Regions from separate parts of the Lentzea sp. JNUCC 0626 genome, predicted to be linked through region 1. Evidence: riboswitches for the same ligand, from Rfam matches in the RefSeq annotation. Region 1 holds a riboswitch; the other holds the start of a gene.

Region 1 (7,358 bases):
CTTCGAGGCGGAGAACAGCGAGGAGGAGGCGGAGTGGCTCGCGTCGGCCACGAAGCTGCTCGACGGCTACTTCGGTCTGGAGGACCCGCGCCGCCTGGAGCCGGAGTCGCGCGAACTCCTCGTCGAGTCCGAACTGCCGTCCGGTGTGCTGCTGCGCGGCTACATCGACCGGGTGGACGTCGCCCCGACGGGTGAAATCCGGGTCGTGGACTACAAGACGGGCGCCGCGCCGCGCGAGATCGGCGAGGCGAAGGCGTTGTTCCAGATGAAGTTCTACGCCCTCGTCCTGTGGAAACTGCGCGGCGTGGTCCCGCGCCAGCTGCGCCTGATGTACCTGGCCGACCGCCAAGCCCTGGCCTACCAGCCGGACGAAGGCGAACTGGCCCGCTTCGAACGCACGCTGGACGCCATCTGGCAGGCCATCATGCGCGCCGCGCCGACCGGCGACTTCCGCCCCAACCCGAGCCGCCTGTGCGACTACTGCGACCACAAGGCGTTCTGCCCGGCGTTCGACGGCACCCCGCCGCCCTACCCGGGCTGGCCGGAGCCCGACGACACCGAACCCCTCCAGGACCGCGACTGATGGCCGCCTTCTACCTGCCGCTGGGCGACACCACGTTCCGCTCCACCGAGCACACCGTCGGCCCGTGGGGCCCGGACAGCCAGCACCTGGGCCCACCTTCGGCGCTGCTGGTGCGCGCGTTGCTGGGCCTGGGTAACCAGTCGTCGTCGTTGGCGCGCGTCACCTTCGAGGTGCTCGGCCCGGTCCCGGTGGCGGACCTGACGGTGTCCACTTCGGTCGAACGCCCAGGCCGTTCCGTGGAACTCCTCGCCGCTTCCCTTTCTTTCGAAGGCCGTGCGGTGCTCACGGCCCGTGCGTGGCGCATCGTCGACGCCGACACCACAGCAGTGGCGGGAGGCGAAGTGCCCGCGCTGGCACCACCTTCCACCGCCGTGCCGATGGAGATCCCCGAACACTGGGGCGGCGGCTACCTGGCGGCCGTCGAGTGGCTTTCCGTGTCAGGCGGCATCTTCACGCCGGGCGACGCCCAGGTGTGGGCCCGCCCACGCGTCGCCGTGGTCGAGGGCTCCGAGCCCACCCCGGAGGAGCGCCTGTTCGCCGTCGTGGACTCGGCCAGCGGCGTCTCGTCCCGTGTGGACATTCGCAAGTGGTACGCCATCAACACGGACCTGACGGTCCACCTGCACCGCCGCCCCACCGGCGAGTGGGTGGGCATGGACGCGCGCACCACGATCGGGCCGGACGGCGTGGGGGTGGCGACCAGCGTGGTGCACGACGTCGAAGGCCCGGTGGGCACGACGGCGCAGGCGTTGTTCGTGCGCAAGCGCTGAGTCACGGTGCCGGGATCCGCCGCACCCTCACGCGGCGATCACGGGAGTCGAACTCAGGCGAGGCTTCCGCATACCCGACGCCTTCGGCGGTGATGTTGTCACGGGCCACCCCGGCGTCGACGAACGCCTGGAGCACCAGGTCGACACGCCGCCGGCTCAGCGCGACCGCGCTGCCGGGATCTCCGATCCTGGCGGTGTGCCCACCAGGCTGACCCGGTCACGCGGTCCGACGGTCGCCGCGAACCGGAGCAGCAACAACCGGCTTTCCACCGTGATCGTCTCCGAGTCCGGTTCGAACGAGACGGAGAACTCGTCCTCCTCCTGCGCCACCCTGGTCTGCGGCGCCGAAGGCTGCGTGGTGGGTGGTGGCTCGGCATTCAGAGGAGACCGACGTCATCGGCCTGTTGTTCGACTGAGCCGCACAGGGCGTAGCGTCAGGGCGACGATGAAGAGGTTCGCGAACCGGCAGGAAGCGGGCCGCGCCCTCGCCGCGCGCCTCGCCGCACAACCCTGGCACGACCCGCTGATCCTCGGCCTGCCCCGAGGCGGCGTCCCGGTCGCCAAGGAGATCGCGACCCACCTGAACGCCGAGCTGGATGTCGTAGTCGCGAGAAAGATCGGCGCCCCGGGCCACCCCGAGTACGGCGTGGGCGCCGTCACCGCCGACAGCGAACCGATCTACGACCCGAGAGTCCTCAGAGCGCTGAACCTCACCGAGGAACAACTGGGCCACCAGGCCGACGCCGAACGGGCCGAAGCGCAGCGCCGCACCACCCTCTACCGAGGCGACCGGCCGCTGACCATCAAGAACCGCGACGTCATCCTGGTCGACGACGGCCTGGCCACCGGCGTCACCGCCAGAGCGGCGCTCCACCACATCGCACGAAACACCCCGAAGAGCGTCACCCTCGCCGTGCCGGTGGCCGCGAGAGACGCGCTGCGGACGTTCCGGACGCCGGTCGTCGCGATCCTCACGCCGAAGCACTTCCAGGCCGTGAGCCGCTGGTACGACAGCTTCGATCAGACCACGGACGACGAGGTGCTCAGCGCGCTCTCGTAGTGCGACACGACCGGGAACGGCGAGTAGAAGCGGTGCAGCAACGAAGACCACCGCTCATAGGTCGGCCCCTGCCGGAACCCCACCGTGTGATCCTCAAGAGAGTCCCACCGCACGAGCAGCAGGTACCGCGACGGCGTCTCCAGGCAGCGCAGCAGTTCGAGGCCGCGGAAGCCCGGCGAGGCGGAGATCAGCTCCCGCGCCTCGCCGAACGCCCACTCGAAGTCCTGCTCGGAACCCGGCAGGACGTCGAGCAGGGCGTGCTCCGTGATCACAGGCGGCAGAACCTGATGTCCGAGGCCAGCACGGCCTTGGCACCGATGGCCGCGAGCGCGTCCATCACGTTGTTCGCTTCCTTGCGCGACACCATCGCCCGCACGGCCGCCCAGTCCGGGTTGGCCAGCGGCGCGACCGTCGGCGACTCGAGGCCCGGCGTCAGCGCGATGGCGTCGTCCAGGATCGAGCGCGGGCAGTCGTAGTCGAGCATCAGGTACTGCTGCGCGAACACGACGCCCTGCAGACGGGCGGTGAGCTGCTTCTTGGCGGCCGTGAGCTCCGAGCCGTTGCGGTGCACGAGGACCGCCTCCGACTCGCAGATCGGGTCGCCGAACGGCACCAGGTCGTGCTGCTTGAGCGTCCGGCCCGAGCCGACCACGTCGGCGATCAGGTCGGCGACGCCGAGCTGGATCGAGATCTCCACCGCGCCGTCGAGGCGGATCACCTTGGCGGTGATGCCGCGGGCCTTGAGATCGCGGCCCACGAGCTTCGGGTACGCCGTGGCGAGGCGCTTGCCCTCGAGGTCCTCGACCTTCCAGTCGGTGCCGCGAGGCCCCGCGTACCGGAAGGTCGACGAGCCGAAGCCCAGCGCCAGCAACTCCTCGACGGAGGAGCCGTTGTCGTCGGCGCCCGAGTCGGCGGCCAGGTCGCGGCCGGTGATGCCGAGATCGAGGTCACCGGACGCCACGTAGATCGCGATGTCCTTGGGACGCAGGAAGAAGAACTCGACGTCGTTGTTGTTGTCGAGGACGGTCAGGTCACGCGGCTCGTGCCGCTGCCGGTAGCCGGCCTCGGTGAGCATGGCGGAGGCGCGTTCGGCGAGCGCGCCCTTGTTCGGGACTGCTACGCGCAGCATGTGGAAGTCTTTTCAGTCAGAGGTACTTGTACACGTCTTCGAGGGTGAGCCCACGGCCCAGCATGAGCACCTGGAGGCGGTAGAGCAGCTGCGAGATCTCTTCGGAGAGCTTCTCGTCGGACTCGTACTCGGCGGCGATCCAGACCTCGCCCGCCTCCTCCAGGACCTTCTTGCCCTGCGCATGGACCCCGGCCTCGAGCGCGGCGACGGTGCCGGATCCCTCCGGCTTGGTGGCGGCTCGTTCGGTCAGTTCAGCGAACAGGGAATCGAAGGTCTTCACGGCATGACATCCTCCCATCCCCCGACCCCCCGTCCACACCGCGGTCGCATCTGTCCCAGGCGTTGGACGTGATCTGTCCTGCATGGACACCCGGTAGCGTGAACTTCCGTGTCTGAGTTCGCCGAGGTTCTCGAAGCGCTGCGCCGGGTGCGCGGGATCAACCCGTTCTTCGCCCTCGACGTGGGCCGTCCGGACGAGTCGTGGCTGCCCGGAACGGCGTTGCTCGAAGGCCCGGCCCTCAAGACCACCATCGACGCCATCGCGGTCCGCTACAAAGCCGACGAACCGCGCGTCGCCGCCAGCCTGTTCTTCCTCAGTTACACGGCCCGGTTGCTCAGCCCGCTCACGGCCGCGCACCTCCCGATCGATGTCCGGCCGGAGAACCTGTGGTGGCAGCACCACCCCACCAACGGCCTGAGCGTGCGCATCGACCAGCCCCGGCTCGGACCGCCCGCCGCCGAGGCGCTCGCACCCGTGGTCGCGGCGATCCAGGCCGTCACGCCGGTGGCGAGCGGGTTGCTGTGGGGCAACGCGATGTCGAACGTCGCGGGCGCGCTCAAAATGGTCGTTCGCGCACACATGCTCACGGCGGAGGAAGCGGAAGAACGCGGCGAACAGCTCATGAGCGCGGCCCCGTTCGAACAGGCGGGAGAATTCCTGACTTTTCCCGGCGAGGTCACGTTCCGGCGTCGGTCGTGTTGTCTGTACTACCGCGTTGCCGCAGGTGGGAAGTGTGGTGACTGTCCACTCGTGAAGTGAGGAACGCAACAACTCTTATGGCCGGTTGTGCTTGAACGCCGGCTCAACTTACGGTGCACGCGCCGCAGTGACGGGAAGCCGGTGTGAATCCGGCGCGGTCCTCGCCACTGTGACCGGGAAGCGATCCCCGCCGAGCACGTCACTGGTCCCCGCCGGGGCTGGGAAGACGCGGGGGCAGCGTTGATCCGGGAGTCAGGAGACCGGCTGCGGCGCCGCTAGGAGAGTTGACTTCCACGAGGTATGGAGGAGCCCGTCATGACGAGCCCCGCAGCAAATCTGTCCGCCGTCCAGGTGCCGAAGTGGGCGTTCGCCGTCGCACTGCTCGGCCTGATCGTCACGTACCTCGTCCTGCAGGAGAACGGTCTCGCGCTCGGCGCGGGCTCGGAGCTGCTGCACGAGTTCTTCCACGACGGCCGCCACGCCCTCGGCGTCCCCTGCCACTAGCTCCCCGAATCCCCAGGCAGGGAAGTCATGACGACGTACAAGTCCCTTGCGCTGCGCGGAATCGCGGCCGGCGGCATCGCCGGTCTCGCGTCCGCGCTCGTGCAGTTGCTGGTGACCGAGATCCCGATCCGGGCCGCGCTCGCGGTCGAGGAGGCTCGCGCACCCGCCGGTGAAGAGGCCGGCCACTCCCACGGCGGCGAGGAGGAGCTCGTCAGCCGCGGCGCCCAGGTCGTGGGCGGCATGCTCGGCGTGGTGATCGTCGGCATCGCGGTGGGCCTGGTGTTCGCCACGGCCTACGCGCTGTCGAAGCGCTGGTTCACCGATCGCACGCCGTTCAGCCGCAGCTTCGCGTTCGGTGCCGCGGTCTTCGGTGCAGTGGCGCTGCTGCCGTGGATCAAGTACCCGGCCAACCCGCCCGCCGTGGGCGACCCGGAGACGGTGAACTACCGCACCGCGCTCTACCTCGGCGTGGTGGTGGCCGGTCTGCTGATCGTGTGGGGTGCCAGCTGGCTCGCCGCGCAGTTGCACGCGCAGTCGCAGCCGGTGCGGACGACGGCCGTGCTGCTCGCGGTCGCCGCGGCCACCGCCGTGGTGCTGCTCGCGTTCCCGGCCCCGCCGGACACGATTCCCGCGGACATGCCGGTGAACGTCCTGTGGCAGTTCCGCCTCAGCTCGCTCGCCCAGCTGGCCACGCTCTACGTCGGCATCGGCGTGGTGTTCGGCCTGCTGATCGACCCGGCCGCGCGCAGGGCCAAGGCCTCCGAGAAGGCCGCTGTCGCCTGATGGTGTGGGGTGGCCGCACGTGCGGCCACCTCGCCCAGGCGTCATTGGTACGTTCGGCGCATGCCTGACAGCGCCGAGTTGCTGGAACAGATGCGTCAGAAGCTCGACTTCTTCGAGCAGGCGAACCGCGCCGCTGACGCCCGCGCCGCCGGTTACGACGCGATGGGCACAGAACTCAGAGACGTCGAGGCGAGCGCCCAGTCACCCGACCACGCCGTCACGGTCGTCGCCGGTTTGTCCGGTTCCATCAAGGACATCCGGTTCACCGACGAGGCGAAGCGGCTGAGCCCGGGCCAGCTCTCCCAGACCGTAATGGCGACCGTGCGGCAGGCCATCGCGGCCGCCGCGCGGCAGCAGGCCCAGATCGTGCAGGGCCACACCGGCCTGCCGATCGCGGACCGGGTCCTGAAGACGCAGCAGGAGGTCTTCGGGCACCCGGCCTCTCCCCCCGTCGTCGCCGCCGCCCCGGACCGATGACGAGGACACCGGCAGCATCTTCCGCAAGGACGAGCGCTGGTGACCGGCATCGAGGTGCACCCGGCCGCGCTGGCCCAGTGCGGCCGGTCGGTCGGCACGCTGGGCGACACGTCCGCGAAGCTCGACGCCGCCGCCAGGTCCGCGTCCGTGCCCGCGATCAGCTGGGGCGCGCTGGGCCACCTGCTCGGCATGTACGAGCAGTACGACGCGTTGCTGGGCGACCTGCACGGCCACTTCGGCAAGATGACCGAGGGCTTCGGCAGGATCGACTCCACGCTCGCCGCGACCGCGCAGACCTACGCGGGCCACGAGCAGTCCACTGTGGACGCCCTTGTCAAGAGCTACTCGGGCCAGTTCTCCGGCAGCACCGTCGGCAAGCAGGCCGCGAAGTCCGTTCCGTTCGGCGGCAGCAGCTACTCGCTCATGAAGGACAGCGCGAAGCTCGGCGAGTCCATCAAGTCCGGCGACGGCATGGCGATCGCCAAGGACGTCGTCAGCGTCATCTCCGACATGAACGGGTTCGTGCAGGAGGGCATGAAGTTCGCGGGCGCGATCTCCGACCCGTTGAACTTCCTGATCTCCAAAGGACTCGGCTGGCTGCTCGACGTCGTGGCGCCGCTCAAGCAGGCCGTCGACCTGGTCTCCGGCGACCCGGCGGCGACCAGCAAGGCCGCGGGCGCGTTCAACGACATCGCGAAGCAGACCGAGGAACTCGCGCGCACGTTCGACGAACAGCTCCAGGAAGGCTTGCGGAGCTGGAAGTCCGCCGCAGGCGACCGGGCGGCGGAGAAGCTCGGCAGCTTCCACCACGGCATCGAGTCGACGGCCGGCACCGCCGGGCACATCGCGTCGCTGTTGCAGGGCAGCTCGATGTTCATGCAGATCGCCGAAGACGTCCTGAAGGGGATCTTGAGCGACCTGATCGAGTGGCTCGTCGTCACCTGGATCGCCGCTCAGCTCGCGGCGATCCCGACGTGCGGTGCGTCCGAGGTGGCCGCCGGTGCCGCGACGGGCGTCGAGTCGGCGATCTCGGTGGGCAAGGCGACCGGCGAGGTCGGCAAGGTCCGCTCGAT
Region 2 (7,358 bases), 4.9 Mb from region 1:
GTAGTCGGGGCCGACCTTGAACGGCGCGACCCGGGAACCGGTGCGGCGCAACGCCGCCATCAGGCCGGTGGCCACGGTGGTCTTGCCGCTGCCGGACGCGGGGGCGGCGATGACCAGCCTGTTCACCACTCGATCCCCCGTTGCCCCTTCTGCCCGGCGTCCATCGGGTGCTTGACCTTCGTCATCTCCACCACGAGGTCCGCCGCGTCGATCAGCTTCTGCGGCGCGTGCCGCCCGGTGATCACCACGTGCTGGTGACCGGGCCGGGAAGCCAGCGCGTCCACCACCTCGTCCACGTCGATCCAGCCCCAGTGCAGCGGGTACGTGAACTCGTCCAGCACGTAGAACCCGTGCCGTTCGCTCTGAAGGCGGCGCGCGATCTCCGCCCAGCCTTCACGTGCGGCGGCGGCGTGGTCGTCCTCGGTGCCCTGCTTGCGGGTCCAGGACCAGCCCTCGCCCATCTTGTGCCACTCGACGGCACCGCCCTCGCCGGTCTCGTCGTGCAGCCGGCCGAGCGCCTTGAACGCGGACTCCTCGCCCACCTTCCACTTGGCGGACTTCACGAACTGGAACACGCCGATGTCCCAGCCCTGGTTCCAGCCGCGCAGCGCCATGCCGAACGCCGACGTCGACTTCCCCTTCATCTCGCCGGTGTGCAGCATCAGCAACGGGCGGTTGCGGCGCTGCCGGGTGGTCAGGCCGTCCTTCGGAACCTCGGTGGGTTGTCCTTGGGGCACAGGGGTTTCTCCTTGCTCGTTGGTCGCTGCTCCGCAGACTCCGGTGAGTTCGCCGGGAAGCGAACTCACGCGGCCCGGACGACGCCGGCGAGGTGGTCGGCGGACAGCTGCTCGAGCCGGACGCAGGTGCCCTGCAACGCCTCGGCGATCTTCGCGGCGAGCCCGAGGCGGACGTGGCCCTGTTCGCAGTCGACGACCACGACGGCGGTCTGCTCCAGCAGTCCGGCGGCCTTCAGCGCGTCCTTGGTCGGGTCGCCGCCGAGGCCACTCGACGTAGCCCGGCCGTCCGTCAGCAGCACCACCAGCGGACGCTTGCGCGGGTCCCGCAGCCGTTCGATCTCCAGCACGCGGTGGGCCTTCAGCAGACCGTCCGCCAACGGCGTGCGGCCGCCGGTGCGCATCTTCTTCAACCGCGTCGCGGCGGCGTCCACGGAAGTCGTGGGCGGCAGGGCGACCTCGGCGGTCTGGCCCCGGAACGTCACCACACCCACCTTGTCGCGGCGCTGGTAGGCGTCGCGCAGCAACGAGATCACCGCGCCGCTGACCGCCGACATCCGCTTCTGCGCGGCCATCGAGCCGGAGGCGTCGACGACGAACAACACGAGGTTCGACTCCTTGCCCTCCCGCACGGCCTTGCGCAGGTCGGCGGCGGTGAGCAGCAGTCCGGGACCGCTGCGGCCCCGCGCGGCCTGGTGCGGCGCGGCGGTCGTCAGCGTGTCGACCAGGTGCAGCCCACTGCCGTCCACAGTGGACGAACGAACGATCCGGCCGGTGCGGGCACGGGCCCGGGAACGCTTGCCCGGCGCACCTTCCCCGACGCCGGGAACCTCCAGCAGCCGCGCCTTGAACGCGGGCGAGGGTTCCGGTGCCGGACGGTCGGCAGGCGCGTTCCCGTTGCCCTTCGGGCCTTCCTGCGGTTCGGGCAGCTCGCCACCGCCGGGGCCGTCGTCGTCCGGACCCTCGTCCGAAGGCTCTTCGGCGTGCTCGGCCGCCTGCTTCATGGCGTCCTCGAGCTGCTGCTCCTCGATGCCGGGCTCGTCGAACGGGTCGCGGCGGCGCCGGTGCGGCAGCGCGAGCCGGACGGCGGTCTCGACGTCGATCTCCTCGACCGCGCCGACCCCGCGCCACGCTGCGTGCGCGACGGCGGCACGGGCGACCACGAGGTCCGCGCGCATGCCGTCGACCTCGAAAGCCGCGCAGACAGCGGCGATCCGGCGCAGCTCACCGTCCGGAAGGGACACTCCGGCCAACCGCGACCGGGCGTCGGTGATCTGCTGCTTCAGCTGCACGTCCTCATCGGCCCAGCGAGCGGCGAACCCGACCGGGTCGGCCTCGTAGGCGAGCCGGCGACGGATGACCTCGGTGCGCACGGCGACGTCCCGCGCGGCCTTCACGGCCACGGTCAGCCCGAACCGGTCGAGCAGCTGCGGCCGCAGCTCACCTTCCTCGGGGTTCATCGTGCCGACCAGCAGGAACTGCGACGGGTGCGACACCGACACGCCCTCGCGTTCGACGTGCGCACGCCCCATCGCGGCGGCGTCGAGCAGCAGGTCGACCAGGTGGTCGTGCAGCAGGTTGACCTCGTCGACGTAGAGCACGCCCCGGTGCGCGGCGGCCAGCAGGCCGGGCTGGAACGCGCGCTTGCCCTCGGTCAGCGCTTTCTCCAGGTCGAGCGACCCGACCAGGCGGTCCTCGGTGGCACCGACGGGCAGTTCGACGAGCCGGGCTGGGCGCCGCTCCACGCCGTCGTGCGGTGCGTCGGGGCAGTCGGTGGTCCCGGGCGCGCACCCGAACCGGCAGCCCGCCGAGACGTCGAGCTCCGGCAGCAACGCGGCCAGCGCACGCACGATGGTCGACTTCGCGGTCCCCTTCTCGCCTCGGACGAGAACGCCGCCGATGCCGGGGTGCACGGCGTTCAGCAGCAGGGCGAGCCGGAGGTCGTCATGGCCGACGACAGCCGAAAACGGGAACATGCTCAGCGAAGTCCTTCCTCGGGTGTCCACGCCCGCGGTGAGGTGAAGAGGGGGACGAGTTCCTGACTTCCGGCGTCCAAAACCGGTCACAGTCGCGGGACGGCGCCGGAGTTCCACCGGCTTCCTCGCGTTCCCCTCACAGCCCCGGCATCGTCGCACTTCGCACGGCCGGGTCCAACAGCCAGGTGAGCGACGTCGCTAGATCAGCCCGAGGAACTCCTGCCACGTTGCCCTGACCTCGTCCGCCGTCCACTCCAGCGCGGGGCCGGCCACGGTCACCTCGGTCTTGGCCAGCGGCCCGTCCTGCCAGAACCCGCCGAGGAACTTGCCGCTCAACTCCTTGAGCCGGGCCGGGTCGCCGGGCAGGTGCAGCGCGAACTGGTGGGTGTGCGGTTCGGGCTGGTCCATCGCCTGAGCGACGACCTTGGCGTGCGCGACGTACTCGCCGAGCTTCGGCAGGACCGTGTCCAGGCCGTGCAACGCCGACAGCGCGGCGGGCCACTGCTGGAACAGCATGCCGCCGTACCGGTGCCGCCAGACCCGTGCCTGCTCGACGAAGTCCCGCGACCCGGCCAGCGCCGCCCCGGAGATGCCTTCGAGGGACTTGTAGAACGACACGTAGACCGAGTCGAACAGCCCCGCGATCTCGGGCAACGGCTTGCCCAGGCCGTGCGTGCTCTCCCACAGCCGCGCGCCGTCGAGGTGCACGACCGCGTCCCGTTCGCGGGCCAGGTCGACCGTCGCGGTCAGCTCGTCCCAGGTCGGGAGGACGAACCCGGCCTCGCGGTCCGGCACCTCCAGCAGCAGCGTCCCGAACGGCTCGGGGCACGTCCCGACGTCGGCGTTGCGCACCTTGATCGGCCGCAGCCCGGACAGCACGGTCAGCGCGTCGTCCTCGTGGTGCAGCGGGTGCGCCTGCGGGTGCATCGCGACGATCGGGTTGTGCGTGCGGTCGGCCCAGCACCGCAACGCGATCTGCTGCGCCATCGTCCCGGTCGGCACGAACAACGCGGCCTCGGTGCCGAGCAACGCGGCGACCCGCTCCTCCAGCGCACCCACCGGGCCGCCGTCGCCGTACCGGTCGGGGTCGACGTCCGGCACCGGGCCGAGCGTCTCCAGCAGCGTCTTCTTGCGGACTCCCGAGAGCTGACGGTTCATCACCCCAGCATCAAACCTCAGGTCAACGGCTCACAGCCACCGACTTCGGCGCGCGGAACGACAGCAGGTTCAGCCACTCCGGTCGTGGTCCGACCAGGTGCAACGACGGTTCGTGCGCCGCCACCGTGCGCAACGTCACGGCGGCCTCCAGCCGGGCGAGCCCCGCGCCCAGGCAGAAGTGGCGGCCGTACCCGAACGCCAGGTGGCGCGAGTCGGTTTCCTTACCGCTCAACAACAACACGAGCTCCGCACCGGCCGGAACGTGCACACCGGACAGAACGACCTCACGCGCGGTCAGCCGCCGCCACGTCACCACGGGCGTTTCGGTCCGCAGCACGTCCTCGACGAACGCCTCCGCGACGCCGGGTTCGGGCAGCCGCGCCCACAGCGAACGGTCCTGCAACGCGCGCCGCAACGCCGTGGACAGCAACTGGGTCGTCGTCTCCTGGCCGGCGATCAGCAGGAAGTAGCAGAGGCCCGCGGAGTCCTCGGCGGACACACCGGCGTCGGCCAGCGCGCAGAACAAGTCGCCGTCGCGGGCGTGATAGCGCTTGATCAGCCATTGGTGGAAGTCGCCGACGTCGCCGACCAGCTCCAGCTGACGTTCGCGGGTGATGTCGCCCCAGAAGAACTCCAGCGACCCGGAGCTCCACCGCTTCAGCGTCGGGATGTCGACGTTGGGCAGTCCGAGGATGTCCATCAGCACGATCGCGGGCAGGTCCCAGGCGAGGTCCCGCACGAGATCCGTGCCACCCAGGCGTTCCAGAACGAGGGCTTCGATGCGAGGCTCCGCAGCGGCAACGCGCGCGGCCGTGAAGAACGACGCCACGAGTCGCCGCAGGTCAGCGTGTGACTCGGACCCGTTGTTCGCGAGCGTCGGCGGGAGCGAGAAGCGGGCGCGGACCAGTGATCGCAACGCCGCCGGAGCCACCGGCGTCACGGCGGTCAGCGCGTTGTCGGGCAGGTACGTGACGGGATCGGCCAACACGGCGCGCACGTCGTCGTACGAGGACACCACCCAGCGGCCGCCGAGGAACTGCACCGGCGAGGTGAGTTCGGCGCGCGTGAAGGTGAACAGGTCCACGAGCGGCACGCTAGCGGCCGGATGGGAGACTCAGGCGGTGACCGTGAGCACAACTGAGGCGATTTCCAGTCCTGGTGAGGCGACGTTCGACTGGATCGACGTCCGCTCTGAAGCGCGAGCCAAGGCCGGTCTGACCCGGCGACTGCGGCCGCGCACGTCGGACTCGACGGATCTCGACCTCGCGAGCAACGACTACCTCGGGCTCGCCAAGGACAAGCGCGTCGCCGGTGCCGCCGCGGCCGCCACGTTGAAGTGGGGCGCGGGGTCCACGGGATCGCGCCTGGTCACGGGCTCGACCGAGCTGCACGCCGAGCTGGAGTTCGAGCTCGCGAACTTCTGCGGCTCGCAGTCCGCGCTGGTGTTCAGCAGCGGTTACATGGCGAACCTCGCCGCGGTCACGGCGTTGTCGGGTCCCGGCACGGCGATCGTCGCGGACCAGCACATCCACGCGTCGCTGATCGACGGCACGCGGCTGTCGAAGGCCGACGTCGTCGTCGCGGACCACTGCGACGTGGGCAAGGTCCGGCACGCGCTGGAGACCCGCGGCAAGCGGCGCGCGATCGTCGTCACGGACTCGGTGTTCAGCGTCGACGGCGACATCGCCCCGCTGAACGAACTGCACGAGGTCTGCCGCGCGAACGGATCGGCGCTGGTGGTGGACGACGCGCACGGCCTGGGCGTCGTCGGACCGGGCGGCCGTGGGGCGGTCGCGGAAGCGGGCCTCATCAAGCAGCCGGACGTGATCACCACGCTGACGTTGAGCAAGTCGCTGGGCGCCATGGGCGGCGCGGTGCTCGGCCCGTCGCGCGTGATCAAGCACTTGATCGACACCGCGCGGCCGTTCATCTTCGACACCGGCCTCGCGCCGAGCAGCGCGGCGGCGGCCCTCGCGGCGATCAGGATCCTGCGCGAGGAGCCGGACCGTCCCGAGCGGGCGCTGACCGTGGCGCACGACCTGAGCAACCGCCTGAAGGAAGCCGGTTTCCAGGTCAGCACGCCCACGGCGGCGGTCGTGAGCGTGCGGGCACCGGGGCCCGAGCAGGCGTTCCGGTGGGCGGAGACGTGCCGCGCGAGCGGTGTCGTCGTCGGCTGCTTCCGGCCGCCGTCGGTGCCGGACCAGATCAGCAGGCTGCGGCTCACCGCGCGCGCCGATCTGACCGAGGCCGACATCGAGCGCGCGGTGCGCGTGATCAGGGAGAGCGCCGCATCCGCAGGTGTGGAATCCCGTCCTCGATGAACTCGGCCCCTTCGGCCACGAACCCGAACGACGCGTAGAAGTCGGCGACGTACGTCTGCGCGTCGAGCACTGACGGCGTGCTGCCGACGTCCGCGAGCGCGGCCTGCATGAGCCGGCGGCTGTACCCGCGGCCGCGGGCCATGCGCGCGGTGGCGACGCGGCCGATCCGGAACGTGCCGTCGGGTTCCTCGAGCAGCCGCAGGTAAGCGAGCGGCTCGTGCGAGCCCTCCGCTTCCAGCCAGAAGTGCCGGGTGCCCTGCTCCAGGTCGCGGCCGTCGACGTCGGCGTAGACGCAGTTCTGCTCCACGACGAAGACGTCCTGCCGCAGCCGCAGGATCGCGTAGAGCTGGTCGGGGCTCAGGTCGAGGCCCCACTGCCGCCGCAGGGTGGCGGGAAACTGTGTGGTTCGCACCTGATCGTGGATATCAGAAGCCCAGCGTCTGCCGGTAGTTCGCGAGCCGGGTGTAGACGCCAGGTTCATCTGCCCGTGCGCAGCCTCGGCCGAACGACACGACGCCCGCGAGCCTGCCGCGCACGACCAGCGGCCCGCCCGAGTCGCCCGTGCAGGCGTCCCGGCCACCCCGCCCGGCGCACAGCATCGCGCCCGGCCGGTAGTCGGGCTCCTTGAGCAGGCACTCGGAGTCGGACAGGATCGGCACCGTCACCTTGCGCAGCGACATCGCGGGCGGGACGTTCTCGGCGGTGCGGCCCCAGCCGAGCACCACGCCGTCGTCCCCGACCTCGCCGAGCGCGATCGTGCGGTACGGCACCGGCTGCGCGAGCGTCAGGATCGCCACGTCGTCGCCCTTGGTGACCTCGACGTAGTCCGGGTGCCGCCACACGCCGCTCACGGCCGCGTCCACGCCCTCGGTTTTTTCTCTTAGGTCCGTGCGACCGGCGACCACCCTGAGCTGCTCCGGCGGGCGCTGGTTCTTGCCGAGCACGCCCTTGAGCGTGACGCAGTGCGCGGCCGTCATGACCTTGTTCTCGGCGACGAGCGCGCCACCGCAGATCAGCTGACCGTCCGTGGTGGTGATCGCCACAACCCACGGGGTGTCCGCCACCCGCGCGGGTGTCCCCCCAACGATCGCATCGGCCGACGTACCGCCGCTGACCAGCGCGATCACCGCTACCAGCACGGCAAACCGCTTACCCCTCACGGACCACTC

Evidence for each region. A riboswitch is a leader RNA that binds a small molecule or an ion and turns the genes downstream of it on or off. The one in region 1 is predicted to bind cobalamin.
Region 2: it holds a riboswitch for cobalamin, as region 1 does, so the genes downstream of both, JNUCC0626_RS42410 (putative cobaltochelatase) here and JNUCC0626_RS17425 (CbtB domain-containing protein) in region 1, are expected to answer to the same signal.

Annotation. Positions count from the first base shown of each region.
Region 1 is NZ_CP171635.1:4,095,460-4,102,817, forward strand. It holds gene JNUCC0626_RS17380 (RecB family exonuclease) at 1-583, shown strand, start outside; gene JNUCC0626_RS17385 (thioesterase family protein) at 580-1,353, shown strand; gene JNUCC0626_RS17390 (hypothetical protein) at 1,355-1,489, opposite strand; gene JNUCC0626_RS17395 (hypothetical protein) at 1,510-1,683, opposite strand; gene JNUCC0626_RS17400 (phosphoribosyltransferase) at 1,799-2,413, shown strand; gene JNUCC0626_RS17405 (antibiotic biosynthesis monooxygenase family protein) at 2,374-2,685, opposite strand; gene hisG (ATP phosphoribosyltransferase) at 2,682-3,542, opposite strand; gene JNUCC0626_RS17415 (phosphoribosyl-ATP diphosphatase) at 3,559-3,822, opposite strand; gene JNUCC0626_RS17420 ((2Fe-2S)-binding protein) at 3,931-4,581, shown strand; cobalamin riboswitch at 4,630-4,804, shown strand; gene JNUCC0626_RS17425 (CbtB domain-containing protein) at 4,837-5,025, shown strand; gene JNUCC0626_RS17430 (CbtA family protein) at 5,053-5,808, shown strand; gene JNUCC0626_RS17435 (YbaB/EbfC family nucleoid-associated protein) at 5,869-6,285, shown strand; gene JNUCC0626_RS17440 (hypothetical protein) at 6,325-7,358, shown strand, end outside.
Region 2 is NZ_CP171635.1:9,034,737-9,042,094, reverse strand. It holds gene JNUCC0626_RS42420 (cobyrinate a,c-diamide synthase) at 1-126, opposite strand, end outside; gene cobO (cob(I)yrinic acid a,c-diamide adenosyltransferase) at 123-737, opposite strand; gene JNUCC0626_RS42410 (putative cobaltochelatase) at 803-2,710, opposite strand; cobalamin riboswitch at 2,748-2,880, opposite strand; gene JNUCC0626_RS42405 (threonine aldolase family protein) at 2,909-3,868, opposite strand; gene JNUCC0626_RS42400 (hypothetical protein) at 3,891-4,952, opposite strand; gene JNUCC0626_RS42395 (8-amino-7-oxononanoate synthase) at 4,996-6,189, shown strand; gene JNUCC0626_RS42390 (GNAT family N-acetyltransferase) at 6,143-6,601, opposite strand; gene JNUCC0626_RS42385 (serine protease) at 6,615-7,349, opposite strand.